2 regions of the Catonella sp. genome follow, and region 1 is predicted to be linked to the other one. Evidence: predicted binding sites of a transcription regulator. Region 1 holds the regulator's gene; the other holds the start of a gene.
The links. The regulator Rex, encoded in region 1, represses fermentation and respiration genes when NADH is low (regulators of the CRP and FNR family bind a similar motif). The targets are predictions, from matches to a motif close to ATTGTTAANTANTTAACAAT.

Region 1 (8,089 bases):
GCAAGCTAAATGATCCTTATTCTGTATATTATACGGTCAAGGAGCTTGAGAGTTTTAACAGTGCCATGAAGGGTGAATACTACGGAATTGGTATCGAGGTTGCCAAGGATGTGAAGACAGGTGGGATTAAGATAACCAATGTATTTGATGGAAGCCCGGCAAAGAAAGCCAAGCTTAAAAAGGGAGATATTATACTTAAAGCAGGTAAAAAAGACCTGACTAGGCTTGAGATTCTTAAGGCCACCTCTTATTTTAAGGGTAAAAAGGGAAGTAAGGTTACCCTTACTGTACTTAGGGGAAAGTCTACAAAAAAGATGGTTGTAGAAAGAAATGAAGTAATTATACCTACTGTTTCTTCTAAGACCTATACTAACGGAAGAGTAGGGTATATTAAAGTAAACGCCTTTCTTGACAATACAGGTAAAGAATTTGTCAGTGCGTTAAACAAGCTGGTAAAAAAGGATATTGAAGGGCTTGTGATTGATCTTAGGAACAATGGAGGCGGATATGTAGGCACAGCCTATGATATGCTTGATCGTATACTTCCTGATAATACTGATATTTTTTCTTTTGTATACAAGAGCGGTAAGAAGGAGATAGCAAAGACAGGTGAACTTTCAACCGGTGATGACAAAGTATTTAACCTACCTATTGTTATCCTTATGAATAATGAGTCTGCCAGTGCTTCAGAGCTTTTTACCGGAGCCCTAAAGGATAATGGTTATGCAGAAACCGTAGGAGAGACAAGCTATGGCAAAGGAGTGGCTCAGAGTATACTTGAAGTACTTGGAAAGGACGGCAGCACTGTAATAGGAGGACTTAAGCTGACAACAATAAAGTACTACCTCCCAAATGGTGAAAGTATCAATAAAGTAGGTATAACTCCTGACTACAAGATAAAGGATGATAAGAAGACTGCTAAGGATGAGCAGCTTGATTATGCTGTAAAAAAGATTAAGAAAATGATAGATTAACAATATGCTGATATAGGGAAATATTACTTGCAAGTATTAAAAATAAGCTATTGAGGTAAATGAATGGATTCAGTTGTTGTATCGTTTATAAGTATGTTTGCTTGTGCTTTCGTTGTACTTGCTATCTGTCTTATTAGAACGATAAAGAAAAAACAGGCTGTAGCTCCTAAAGTCAGGCTGTTGATTATTGTAAACATAGTCTCTGTAGTTATTCAGGCTGCACTTTTGTTTGCTGAAGATGTACAAACTGCTTTGATGCTTCATACTTTTTATCTGGTCTGCATATGTGGAATCAGGTATGTAGCACTTAAGATAGCGGTTGAAGTCACAAAATATGAGATTACAAATATTAAAATATTCTATTTTGTAGACGCAATTATTGCTTTGGATGTGTTACTTGTTTTAAGTAATATATTCACGCAATTACTTTTTACAACTCAGAAGGTAATGATTGGAAATTGGTACTACTTTACTACAGTTGTACAGCCTCTTGCAACGTTGCATAATATAGTATCTTGTGGCGTTTTGATGTTCATTGCATTTATTATAATTTATAAACTGGCGGGGCTTAGTCCTGCTTATTATGGAAAATACATTATTCTTCTTGCATCCTTCACTATTGCAGTAGTGGTCAACTTGTTATATAAGTTTCTTAATTATGCGGTGGATATATCGGTACTCGGTTACACAGTCAGTGTAGTGATGGTTTATCTGGTTTTGCTGGAGAACAAACAGAAAGCATTAATAGATAAAATGCTCTCACGCATTGTTTTAAAAACAGATGATATTATCGTGTTTCTTGATATTGAAGGTGAATGTGTATTTGTAAATGACGTAGCAAAGAGCTTTTTTGGGGTCAAGGATGATTATTCATTGGTCATTAAACAAATTAGTAAGATGTTTAAGCTAGAGAACTTTGACAGTGAAAGACTTGAGTATTCTACCCTATGTACAATGAGTGACAAAGGTGAGCAGAAGCATTATGACATTGTATATAAGAAGATGTATAGGAATGGAAAACCGGAAGGCAGCTATTACAAAATAAAGGATAGAACCATAGATGTTGATATATTCAACAAGGACAAATACAAGGCTACGCATGACAAGTTAACGGGACTTTATAATAGTGATTACTTTTGCGACAAGGTTGAAGAAATATTAAAGGAGAATCCGGATAAAGATTACTATATTTTATGCTCTGATGTTCAGGATTTCAAACTTATCAATGATTCTTTTGGAAAAGTTGTTGGTGACAAAGTGCTTAACTCAATAGCTTGGAAGCTAAGAGAAAAAATAACTAAGAATACTTTGTATTGCAGGCTTTCAGGAGACAAGTTCTGTATTCTTACAGAGAAAGATAAGTTTGATGAAGAACTATACAAAAGTATAGCAAAAGAAGTATCGATGACCGATGGCATACACTATCCTATCAATATGCAGATAGGTGTGTACTACATTGAGGATAGAAAATTATCTCCATCTATGATGATTGACAGAGCAGGAATGGCTATATCTAAGAACAAGGAAGATTATCAGAATAAGATATTCTACTATGATGATAAGATAAGAGAATTAAAATACTGGGAACAGAGACTTTCAGGTGAACTTGACAATGCCATCAGTGACAATCAGCTAAAGGTGTATCTGCAGGCACAGTGTGATGGGGATGGCAAGGTTATAGGAGCTGAGGCTCTTATCAGGTGGATTCACCCTACCGAAGGTCTGATGCCGCCGTATAGATTCATACCTATGTTTGAGAAAAACGGTCTTATAAGCAAGGTGGATTTGTTTGTATGGAAAGAAGCAGCAAAACTATTAAAGAAATGGCAGAATGAAGGAAATGGTCATTATTATATTTCAGTGAATATTTCGCCTGCAGACTTCTATTTTCTAGATATTTACAAAGAGCTTGTAAGGATAGTTGAAAAATATGAAATTAACCCTGCAAGACTAAAGCTTGAAATCACAGAAACCCTGATTATGAAGGATGTTGAGAGTAGGCTTATGATAGTAGAAAAGCTTAGGGACTTTGGATTTACAGTGGAGATGGACGACTTTGGAAGTGGATATTCTTCACTTAATATGCTTAAGGATATATCTGTAGATGTACTCAAGCTTGATATGGGATTCTTATATAAAACAAAGGATGAAGAAAAGAGCAGGAAGATTATAGGAATGATAGTTCAGCTCTCGAAGGCTCTTGATATGCCTGTAATCTGTGAAGGTGTAGAAACAAAATCACAGTTTGAATTCTTAAGAAATATCAAATGTGATTATTTCCAAGGATATTTGTTTGCGAAACCTGTATCTGTTAAAGAATTTGAAGAAATACATATGTAAATAGGTATATCACACTACTATTGCGATTGGAATGCGGGTGTGATATACTGTTTTTAGCTTTGTTAATTTTTTGCCGAGACTTCTGAAAAGCTGATTCAAAGGAGTCATTTTTTCAGTAGTTTCGGGATTTACAAAGCCAGTATAAAAAGGAGATAGTAAAATTATGTTTAAGAGTTTTAGTATGGAACTTGCAGGACGTACCCTTACAGTAGATATAGACAGGGTTGCCAAGCAGGCTAATGGTGCAGCGCTTATGCACTATGGCGATACAGTTGTTCTTTCTACCTGTACAGCATCAGAGAAGCCAAGAGAAGGTATTGATTTCTTCCCACTTTCAGTGGAATATGAGGAGAAGCAGTATGCTGTAGGTAAGATTCCGGGAGGCTTTAACAAGAGAGAGGGTAAGGCTTCTGAGAATGCGGTACTTACTTCAAGGGTAATTGACCGTCCTATGCGTCCTCTTTTCCCAAAGGATTACAGAAATGATGTTACACTGAACAACCTTGTTCTTAGCGTAGATCCGACCTGCTCTCCTGAACTTACTGCCATGCTTGGTTCAGCTATAGCAACAGCTATATCTGATGTGCCTTTTGACGGACCTTGTGCAACTACGCAGGTAGGTCTTATTGACGGAGAATTTGTAATCAATCCAAGTAATGCCCAGATGGCTTGCTCAGCCCTTAAGCTCACAGTTGCTTCTACAAAAGAGAAGGTTATTATGATAGAGGCAGGTGCTGATGAGCTGCCTGAGGCAAAGATGATTGAGGCTATATATAAGGCTCATGAAATCAACCAGGAGATCATCGCATTTATCGAGAAGATAACAGCAGAGTGTGGCAAGCCTAAGTCAGAGTATGAGAGATATGCAGTACCGGAGGAGTTCTTTGCTGCAATCAAGGAAGTTGTTACACCGGAGGAGATGGAAAAGGCTGTATTTACTGATGAAAAGCAGGTAAGGGAAGAGAACATTTCTGCTATCATGGATAAGCTTAGCGAGCATTTTGCTGAAAATGAAGAATGGCTTCCTTTCCTTTCTGACGCCGTATATCAGTATCAGAAGAAGACTGTCAGAAAGATGATATTAAAAGACCATAAGCGTCCGGACGGCCGTGAGATGTCTCAGATAAGAAAGCTTGCAGCTGAAGTTGATCTCATACCTCGTGTTCATGGCTCAGCTATGTTCACAAGAGGCCAGACTCAGATTTGTAATATTACCACTCTTGCACCTCTTTCAGAGGTTCAGAAGGTGGACGGACTTAATGCAGAAGAGACCTACAAGAGATATATTCATCACTATAACTTTCCTTCATATTCAGTAGGAGAGACAAAGCCATCAAGAGGACCGGGAAGAAGAGAGATAGGACATGGTGCTTTGGCTGAAAGAGCTCTTATACCGGTACTTCCTAGCGAAGAGGAATTCCCATACGCTATCCGTACAGTATCAGAGACTTTCGAGTCAAACGGATCAACTTCCATGGCTTCCACCTGCGCATCCTGTATGTCGCTTATGGCTGCGGGTGTGCCTATTAAGAGGATGGTAGCAGGCATTTCCTGTGGCTTGGTTACAGGTGAGACAGATGAGGACTATGTACTCCTTACAGATATTCAGGGACTTGAAGACTTCTTTGGAGACATGGACTTTAAGGTAACAGGTACAACAGAGGGAATCACGGCTATTCAGATGGATATCAAGATTCACGGCCTTACAAGGGAGATAGTAGAAGGTGCGATCGCAAGAACAAGGGAAGCCAGAATGTTCATCATGGACACCTGTATGAGACCTGCAATAGCAGAGCCTAGACCAAGTGTGAATGAATATGCACCTAAGATTGAGCAGATTAAGATTGATCCTGAAAAAATTGGTGAGGTTGTTGGACAGAAGGGTAAGACCATCAATGCCATCATAGACAAGACAGGAGTTAAGATAGACATTACCGATGAAGGAAATGTAAGTATTTGTGGTACGGACATTGATAAGATAAATGAAGCTAAAGAAATAATAAGAATGATAGTGACTGAGTTTGAAGAAGGTAAGGTTTATACCGGTAAGGTTGTATCAATAAAAGAATTCGGTGCCTTTGTTGAATTTGCTCCTGGTAAAGAAGGAATGGTGCATATTTCTAAGGTTTCAAAAGAGAGAATAAACAATGTTGAAGATGTGCTTACGCTTGGAGATATAGTAAAGACTATCTGCCTTGGAAAAGATAAGATGGGAAGAATATCATTTAGTATTAAGGATGTACCTGCAGGAGTGTAAATCATAACACTGAATGGGGTTGGAGGAAAAAATATGGAGTCAAAGAATATATCTCCTGCGGTCATAAAGAGACTGCCTAGATATTACAGATATCTGGGGGATTTACTGAAATCGGGGATAGACAGGATTTCTTCTAAAGAGTTAAGCGAGAGAATGCAGGTTACGGCATCTCAGATTAGACAAGACTTAAATAATTTTGGGGGCTTCGGTCAGCAGGGTTATGGTTACAATGTAGAGTATCTATACAATGAGATTGCCAAAATTTTGGGGCTTGATAAAGACTACAGCCTTATTATAGTAGGAGCAGGTAATCTAGGAACTGCAATCACGAATTATACTGATTTTGCAAAAAGAGGATTTTATGTAAAGCAGGTCTTTGATATTAAGCCTGAATTAATTGGTAAGAAAATCGGAACTATAGAAATACTTGGAATGGACAGCCTGCCTGATTATATCAAAAATAATCAGGTAGACATAGCTGCCATTACAGTTCCGAAGGAAATGGCAACTGAAACTGCAGCAAAACTCGTAAAGTGCGGTATCAAGGCGATATGGAACTTTGCACCTGTAGATCTTAGATTACCAAAGGATGTTATAGTTGAAACAATTCACCTTTCGGACACTTTGATGAGACTCTCTTATTCACTTAAAAATAAGGGGTCTAAGTAAAGGAATATTAGCTTGATTATAGGGATTGGTAATGATTTAATTGAAAAATCAAGAGTCAAAAAAGCATGCGAAAAGGATGCTTTTTTGTCGTATGTTTTTACTGAGCATGAAAGAGAGCTGATTCAAAAAAAACCTGATAGGGCAGCAGGAAACTGGGCTGTGAAAGAAGCAGTGGCAAAGGCGATGGGAACAGGCTTTCTGGGATTTAAGATAAGAGAGATAGAAGTCCTAAGGGATGAGCTTGGGAAACCCTATGTGAACTTATATGGTAGTGCAAAATTAAAACAAGAGGAACTTGGTATTAAAGCATTCTTTGTTTCAATCTCGGATACCAAAGAATATGTGAGTGCTGTAGCAGTGGCGGAGGGCTGATTATGATAAGACTTGTAGACAGCGAAGGAGCAAAAAAACTAGATGAAGATGCAAGAAAACTTGGCATGCCCGGGATGGTGCTTATGGAAAGAGCGGCTCTGTCTGTGGCGGAGTTTATAAGGGATAAGCTTCTAAGAGATGACGAGGATAAAAAGATTATAGCAGTTTGCGGCTCCGGCAACAATGGCGGAGATGGCATTGCCTGTGCAAGAATACTCCATGAATGGGGGTATAATTCAGAGGTAATAATGGTTGGGAAAAAAGAAAAGTTTACCAATCAGACAAAGCTGCAGATAAGGCTTGCTAAAAATAGCGGAGTAGCAGTTAAAATAGCCAATCCAGCCAAGCTAATTACTGAAAAAAGTGAATTTAACCAGGCTATAGTCATAGATGCGGTATTTGGAGTGGGATTTAAGGGTAAGCTTGAAGGAGACTTGGCTAAGTTTACCGAGTATATCAATATGTTTGATTCAGTGAAGGTAGCGGTGGACATCCCTTCGGGAGTGAATGGCAGCAATGGAAAGGTTGAAGGGGTAGCTGTTAAATGTGATTACACAATTACTTTTGGCGTAAATAAGCTGGGGATAGCCGTATATCCGGGTAAAGATTATGCAGGTGAGATTGTTGTGGCTGACATAGGTTTTCCTAAAAAAGCCCTGGAGATGGTTTCTCCAGATACATTTACCTTTGATGAGTCTCAAATAAGCTACTATATGCCTGAAAGAAGAGAGTACAGCAATAAGGGGGACTTTGGTAAGATACTGATAATAGCGGGTTCAGAGGAAATGTGCGGAGCATCTTTCCTTTCAGCTCTTGCGGCATACAGAACAGGTGGAGGACTTATTAGACTCTTTGTGCCTGAAGCAAACAGACAGTCTCTGCAAAACCTGCTTCCGGAAGCTATACTTACTACATATGAAGATAGTGCTGACAAGGCGATAAGTAAGGTAACTGCAGATAAATTGGAGAAGGCTGTGAAGGAATGGGCAGCCGCGATAGTAATAGGTCCGGGTCTTGGCTTAACCAAAAGGAGCAAGTCTCTGGTTGATAAAACCTTAGAGATATCAGAAGTGAGGACTGTTATAGATGCAGATGGGCTCACACTCTTTAGAGAGATAGTCGAAGAAAGGGAGAAAAGGAATTTTAATCCTGTTAAAGATATGAAAAAGAACTATATCCTTACTCCTCATATCAAAGAATTGGCTGACTTATTATATTTGCCTAAAGAAGAAGTGAAAGAGAATATAGTTCAGATTGCAAAAGAGCTAAAATACTGTAACGGAGAAATAGTTATAAAAGAGGCAAGAACACTGGTTACAGGCAGTGGCAAGTGCTATATAAATAACAGCGGCAACTCTGGCTTGGCAAAGGCCGGCTCGGGTGATGTGCTTACAGGAATACTTGCAGCTTTAATCGCCACTGAAAAACAAAGACCTTTTATGGTAACTCCTCTTGGAGTTTACATTCACGGACTGGC
Region 2 (8,089 bases), on a different contig from region 1:
TATTGATATATGTTGGAATGATGACATATCCGCCCTCTTTGCATACCCTAAGGAGCTCCTCAAGTGCCTTATGGGGTTCATCCAGTAAATGTATAACATTGCCTGCGACAACCTTATCAAATGCTTCATCCTCATACCCAAGGTGCATAATATCAGCTTTTTCTATCCTTACATTCTTTAAGTGAACGCAGTTCTTTCGCGCCTGCCCTAACATGCCTTCAGAAAAATCTGTTGCCACAACCTCTCTGCATCTAGGTGAAATGCCCCCTGTTATCATACCGGTTCCACAGGCACATTCTAAAACCACATCATCCTTTTCAATCAAGCCTGCAACTTCCGCCACAAGCTTTTTGTTCACTTCCCCATTGAAGCATTTTTCAAAAAAATCATAAAATCCCGCTATCTTATCCCAAAACATTGCTACTCCCCCTTAGTATTAAATTATAGCCAAGCTCCGTATTTTCTGGTATAAAACTTCTTTACAATCTCAATTGTGACGCTGTATAGCACTAAAATTAGTATCAAGAACACAAAGAATTCTGCCGGCATCTTGGTAAATACGGCATTTGAAGTTCTGTCGAATATGAAAGGAATTGAAATAGCTGCCAGTATGCCAAGTGCAGATGCCAGCCCAAGCCTTGCGTCACATCTTGATTCAATAATAGGCCTCTTGGCAGTACGTATAAACTGAACTATCAGTATCTGCGAAATGAGTCCTTCAACAAACCATCCCGTCTGGAAATAGTTCTGCATTCCAAGTGTGTTGTACCCCAGAACGAACCAGAGAACTAAGAAGGTCATTACATCAAATACTGATGACACACCGCCCATAACATTCATAAATGACACAAGTGAGGCACTGTTCCACTTGTGAGGTCCCTGTAGGAACTCATCATCAACATTGTCCCAAGGTATCGCAATCTGAGTGAAATCGTATATTAGGTTCTGAATCAGAATCTGCAGAGGCAGTATTGGTAAAAATGGCAGGAAAATGGAGGCAATAAGCACTGAAAATACATTTCCGAAATTGCCTGAGAGAGCCATTTTCATATACTTAAGTATATTGCCATAGATTCGTCTTCCCTCATAAATACCGTTTAATATAACAGTCAGGCTCTTCTCTAAGAGAATGATATCTGCACTTGCCTTTGCTACGTCTGTTGCATTATCTACTGATATACCCACATCCGCATCATGAAGGCTTGGTGCATCATTTACACCGTCTCCCATATATCCTACAACGTGGCCGTTCTTCCTTATGGCATCTACCACACGCTTCTTCTGCATTGGAGATAGACGTGCAAATATGTCATTGTTTTCAACAACGGATGACAGAGCCTCATCACTCATATTTTCAATGTCAGAGCCTGTTATGGCCTTCTGTCCGTCTGTCCTCATTCCAACCAGCTTGCATACGTGTTCTACAACTACAGGTGCGTCTCCCGAGATTACCTTTACGTGAACCCCTGCACCATAAAGACCGTGTATTGCTTCCTTTGCATCAGGCTTAGGAGGGTCAAGAAATGCGACAATGCCTAAGAATGTCAAATCATTTTCATCCTCTGCATGAAAGACCGTTGGAGCGTCAATACTTCTTTTCTTTGCTGCAACCCCAATTACGTGCATACCTTCTTGGTTTAGCCTGTCAGCCAGGGCTTTTATCCTATCCAAATCGGCCTCACTGATATTGTTATACTCCCTCTTCACTCTAATACGGCTGCAGCACTCAAGTACAGACTCGAGGGCTCCCTTTGTAATAAGCACCTCTTCATTTGGCTTAGGAAGCAATTCCTCTTCACCACCGTCTAAGTGCATTCCTCCGGGATTAGATACAAGCACGCTCATTCTGCGGCGTTCAAAGTCATAAGGAATCTCGTCAGTCTTTACATATCCTCCCGCATACTTATTTACATCATTTTCTTGCCCATAGGCTAAAATAGCCCTATCGATCAGGTTCTTAACTCCTGTTGAGTAATATGCGTTCATCCACGCATAATTAAGTACCAGATGTGATTCTTCACCGTTAATATCATAATAATTCTGCAAAATTACATTGTCCATTGTCAATGTTCCGGTCTTGTCTGTACAAAGAACATCAATCGCGCCAAGATTCTGAATGGCTGACATGTTTTTAACAATCGTTTTCTTCTTTGCAAGAAACTTCGCACCCTTTGCCAGAGTACCATTTACAATCATTGGGAGCATACCAGGCGTAATGCCTACTGCAACTGAAATCGCAAAGAGGAAGGCTTCAAGCCAGTTCTTCTTAACCAGACCATTGATTAGGAGCACAAATAAAACTACAACTACCATGTAGGTAATAAGTATCCTTGTTATCTTTGCAAGACTGCGGTCAAAGTCAGTCTCTTTCTTCTTTGTATGTATTGTGGAAGAAATTCCCCCAAGATATGAGCTCTTTCCTGTGCGTACCACAACACCAAGGCCTGTTCCTGAGTTAACAGTAGAGCCACCAAGGCATATATTGTTTAACTCAGCAGCATTTACATTTCGTAAATCTGCACCAACAGTCTTTTCTACAGGAATTGATTCCCCTGTAAATGCTGAAACAGATACAAATAAATCTCTGCTTTCAAGGAGATATAAGTCACCGCAGACAATGTCTCCTGAGCCAATTAACTGTATGTCTCCCGGAACAACCTCTTCAACAGGTACCTCTCTTACTTCAGGACCATTTTCACCCGGAACCTGTATTCTAACTGTATCATGTTCCATTTCCTTAAGCTTTTGCATGTCAAGGTAAGAACCGTAGTCCTGTACAAACCTTATGACTGCACTCATGCAGGCAAGAGCAAGTATAATTACTCCGGAAACAACATCCTTCTCAATGACGAAGGTAACTAACGACAATACAAGCAACACCAAAATAAACGCATCAGTGAAGCTGTGAACTATAAAATACAGCCAGCTGTGCTTTTGATTTGCGGATAAGTCATTGTATCCGTATTTTTCAAGTCTTTCTTCCCTTTCATCATCACTTATTCCCTTATCACTGCAGCTAAGCTCTTTAAGAAGCTCTCCCTTCTCTTTCGCAGCAATACTCCTAAACTCTGCCTCAACCCCCTCTGATTTTGACACAGAGCTTGTCATCTTTTCATCCATTAAGCCCATAGTTTGAATCCCTTTCCTTTAGCAGGTAGTATCAAAACTATCTGTTTTGTTATTCATTTCTAACTTTGGAGTATATACCTATTTGGAGAAATAATCAATAAAAATGTTGACGGCTATAATAACTCTTTTAGCTAACAGCTGTATCTTCGCTTATCTACATAAAAAAATAAAGCACGCCTTTATGGATACACTAACTGTAAATGCCATAAAGCCGTGCTTACAATATACCTAATTACTTTCCAAGTCTCTTTTTTCCTAAAGCATCTGTTGCAATGATAGCGCAGTAGAGTTCTTCAGGGGTTACATCTCCTGCAAGGTTATGAATGGTTTCACCTTCTACACAGGCATTTTTAGACATAGTATGGATGTCTTCATCTGTGAAATCACCAAGTTCTGAAAGTGTTATAGGAAGTCCTACCTCAAGGCAGAAGTTCTGAATATCCTCAAACTCTGCTTTGTCAGCTCCCTCAAGAGTAAGCTGCACTAGGGTACCAAATGCTACGCAGTTACCATGGTAGGCATCATGTCCACCCAAAGATGTAAGACCATTGTAGAATGAATGTGGCGCTGCACAGTTTACATTATCAGCACCTACGCCTGATAGATAAACAGCTGCCTCTATAACAGCATCAAGAGCAGGAGTAACAACATTATTCTCACAGGCAACAACTGCTGCCTTTCCATGAGTCCTTAAAGTCTCATAGCAGGTCTTTGCAATAGCCATACCGGCTCTTGTGATACCGCCACCCTCAAGGCTAGGAGACTCAGTACGAAGTGAAGCTCTTCCCTCGAAGTAGGTGCCCAAAGCATCCCCCATTCCTGCTATTAAGAACTTAACAGGGGCCTTAGCTATTACATCGCTGTCCACTAAAACCGCATCAGGATTCTGTGGATAGAAAAGGTATTTATTAAAGCTTCCATCATCATTATAAATAACTGAAAGTCCTGTACAAGGTGCATCAGTAGCTGCAACGGTAGGTATGATAACTACTCTCTTGCCTTCATAATAAGCTGCTGCCTTGGCTGCATCAACTGCTGAGCCACCACCTACTGCAACTACTACATCTATTTTATCAGCCACAATTATATCCTGCATCTTCTTTATCTCGCTGATACTGGATATCCCTCCGAATACCTCATATCTGCGGTAATCATCCTTACCCTCAAAGCTCTTTTCTAACTCATCGTGGCAGCATTTGTAACCGCTGTTGGAACAGACAAATAACCATCTCTTGCCCATGTATTCCATTTCTTTGTGAAAGTGAAGAAGGGCCCCTTTTCCCTGTACATACTTAAGTGGCGCACGCATCATTCTTAAACGTTCCATAACAAACCTCCATTTAATTTAGTTGTTAACATAATACTTTAGCAAAGTATGTTAAATATTTAACATTTATTTCTGGAGGTTATTCTAGCACATTAATTATTTATTTGCAAATGTTATTTTATTATTTTAGAAATTTTTGCAATGGCAGTTTCTTGATAATATATTTCTGCCTTTATCATTTTAAACCATATCTATGCATCATAGCTTTACAACCATTATTAGCCATCAATTGCAAACCTCCTAACAGTTGTTTTTTTTCATAAACGTTCATAAAGCCAGTCCACACGCCATATGGACCGGCTTAATTCATTGAAACAACAGGACTGCTTTAAATAAGCCTTTGCTTAACTAATACATTACTTCTTCAACTTATTAGGTAAAATCAGATAATCTGAACCCTTTGATATTTTAAGAGTTATCACTCCCTTGCTCACAGCCTTTACTTCACTTCCGTTAGCTTTTTCTATCCTGTTTTTCTTCTCATTGTATTTATATACATAGAGCTTTGTATTCCTTGGATATTTAAAGAGCTTATCGTGTAGCTTAATGGTAGCAGTAGCAGGGAATTTACCCCTATATGTGAATGAAACTACAGCTCCATTCTTACCTTTAAGCAATGATTTTAAAGGCTTTATCTTGACTGATGGAATAACCTTTAAGCCTAAGCTAAGGTCCTTAAACTTACTCTTAGAAGCCGCAAGTTCCTTTCCACTTATAAACCATGAGTAAATCACCTTCTTTTTCTCATCTCTTACAGAAAGGCTCAAATCAGCTGGCTCCTTCGCAGCCTTCTTCAGTGTGACCTTTTTAACCAATATCTTGGAAAGATTCTTAATACCTTTCTTTACCTCAGCCTTTGTAAGGTTAAAGTTAAGCCTTATCTTTTTAAGTGCTGTATTCTTCTTTTCTTCACCTGTGGTAGCGGTATTTCCCTCTACTACCTTACCCTCAGGAGTCTTATCTTCGGTAAGCTGAATTTCAGGTGTAGAAGGTTTCTTGGCAGGAATTACCGGGATTACAGGAATACCTGTAGTCTCAGAAGGCTTATTTGTTTTTAATCTTACCACAGCATAAGAGGTATCACCGTTTTTACCCGCAGTATTTACAACAAGGTGAACCTTTCCGTTATTTGCTGCTACAGTAACATTAGGATCTGCACTGATAACCTCACCAAATTCCTTGTCGATGTCTACTTCAATTGTGCCAAGATTCTTCATGGTAGGATCGGATACTCCGATTTCAACCACATCTCCACTCTGCTTCACAATGATTGATGCCTTCTTATCAGAACTTATGCCACTTACACTTGCCGTCTTGTCCTGCCAGAAGTTTGCACCGATTACACTCTTGTTCTTGTAGCCTACAGCCTGTACTTCATCGGTATTTGCAAGGATTTCTACAGAAGGATTCTTCTCATATTCCTTCATCTCTTCCTCAGTTCTACCCGGAAGAATTACGTAGGAATACTCGGCATTCTGAGGATTCTTGCCATGGTCAAACCATAACTCAAAGTAATTCTTAACTACATCTTTTGTAGCGGTAAGATTAATATTTCCCCAATTACCTGTACTTGCTGCTATTCTCGCCTTTAACTGTCCGGATTCCTTTGGAAAATAGAAACCAACCCCATCTCCTTCTACATTTCCTTCAAGCTGAATCCACTTAGGATTCTCAAGCGCCTTTCCTTCCATTGAAGCAGCACCTGTTCCAAGGCCTTCACCCTTTACAATCTCAGCCACATTTACATTAACAGGTGTGAGTTCAAGCTTATTCCCGTTCAATGTAATCTGATTTGATGCAGTATCATTTAGCTTCCTATTTTCAACAGTTGTTTCTGTGATAAAATTGCTGTCTTTATCATTTATTCCTGAACCTAAGCATACTATTTCATCACCAAACATAAAGTATGACTTTAACGCTCTAAGATTAGGCTCATAAGGTGTCTTTGAGTCATTTTCTCCTGAAAGTGACATACCGTTTATACCATAGCCACCAAGCTCGCTTCCACCAACCCAGGCCTCTTTAGAGGTATAATCTCCGTCCTGATAGAAGCCGCTGCTATCCTTTACGCCATTTCCTATATTCTTTGACACAGTTGTAGTTCCCGGTAAGCGGAAAGGATTGATGGTATTCCAGTAATTATCGTTATAATAGGATGTATCCTTGCCATAAAGATAGGTCATACCATCACTCTGATGCCATCCATAGAGATTCTCTCCATTCATAATCTCAGTATTTTGTATTCTTTCAGAAAACATACTGAGGGTAAATAGCCAATTATCAGTTCTGTGAACCGCCCTATCCATCAGAGGATAGTTCTTATGAGCTCTTTCAACAACACCTGAGATACCTGCATTTCCGATTATTTCCTGAGCCTTTTGCTTTACAACGATTTCATTAAGTTCTTTTAGGGTTCCAACAAACTCAGAGTCAGCAGCCAGCCAGTTCTTAAGATAGTTCAATAATATCTGTCGTCCGGTTTCACTAACAGTGTCTAGTGACTTGATAATATATGTCATTACCTGGCGTCCAATTGATTTGTCAGTAACCATTTCTCTTGAGACAGCTCTGCCTCGTAAGGTATCTAACATTAAACCATTATAAACACCTAAACCATAAGTATTTACAAATATATCCTCTAATATCTTAGCCTTCTCAGGTCTGAACTGCCAAGGAGAATTGTTTAAAATTGCTGATATATTCACTATACCCTCAAGTACTACTATTCCGTAAGAACCTGCATAAGGAGTACGTGAGTGGTCTATATAGGAACCGTCCTTATAATATCCGTTTGGGTAGCCTTTTTCAGCAAGTTTTGTACTATCCTCAACTGAAACAAATTCAAGTACTGAAGATGAGGCTTCACTTGCAAGATACACAGACTCATTGTCTTCAAGCAATAAACCTATTCCAAGTGCAGTCATCGAGTTATCCACCCTATTAGCTGCATACTGCATGCGATATCCAAGTACATGTGTAGAACCGGTGCCAATAGAGCCACCATGATAAGGGTCAGGCTGGAAGAATCTAACTCCCTCAGTGAACTTTTCTTTCTGCTCCTTGGTTAAATCATCCGCTAAAAGTATGAGGGTAGGAACTATATCCTTAGGAATACCTATCTCCCAGGTCCACCAGTTGTCAGTCTGAGACTGTGGACGATAACAGTTGGTAGTCAGCCAATCAAGTATGTTTATCATGTCATTAAGCAAGGCTTTGTTGTTATACAGCGCACCATGCTCCAAACGATAAGCTTTTGCCATCAAAAGTACATTCTTAAAGGTCTGTCTGAATTCAACCGCATCCCTTGCAAACTCAATGTTCTTATTACCCTTCTTGCCGATTTCATCAGGCCAAGGAACATCTGCGCAGGCAGACTGTCCCTTATATCTGTAACTATCCCACAATGCCTGAGCCTGTGTGTTTAGACTATTAATTGTCTCCATAATAGCGGCATCATTCGCATCAGGATTTTCTCCTATCAGCTGAGCTGTCCACTTCCCTATGAGCCTCTTATAGTCCTCAGAAGTTACTTTTGGAAGATTTTCTTTAGCTGTATATAATACATTTACCTTCCACTCTTTGCTCTTACCCTTGCTGTCAACAGCCCTTGCATATACCATTCCCTTTTCAAAA

Region 2: the regulator Rex is predicted to act here: its motif matches at 4,504-4,523, upstream of ACO6HM_RS09830 (glycerol dehydrogenase).

Annotation. Positions count from the first base shown of each region.
Region 1 covers NZ_DBHIEC010000008.1:40,263-48,351, reverse strand. Annotated here, with positions in the region: gene ACO6HM_RS05740 (S41 family peptidase) at 1-974, shown strand, start outside; gene ACO6HM_RS05735 (EAL domain-containing protein) at 1,038-3,314, shown strand; gene ACO6HM_RS05730 (polyribonucleotide nucleotidyltransferase) at 3,478-5,571, shown strand; gene ACO6HM_RS05725 (redox-sensing transcriptional repressor Rex) at 5,605-6,240, shown strand; gene acpS (holo-ACP synthase) at 6,253-6,612, shown strand; gene ACO6HM_RS05715 (NAD(P)H-hydrate dehydratase) at 6,615-8,089, shown strand, end outside.
Region 2 covers NZ_DBHIEC010000019.1:36,971-45,059, reverse strand. Annotated here, with positions in the region: gene ACO6HM_RS09840 (class I SAM-dependent methyltransferase) at 1-418, opposite strand, end outside; gene mgtA (magnesium-translocating P-type ATPase) at 442-3,129, opposite strand; gene ACO6HM_RS09830 (glycerol dehydrogenase) at 3,362-4,456, opposite strand; gene ACO6HM_RS09825 (polysaccharide lyase 8 family protein) at 4,813-8,089, opposite strand, start outside.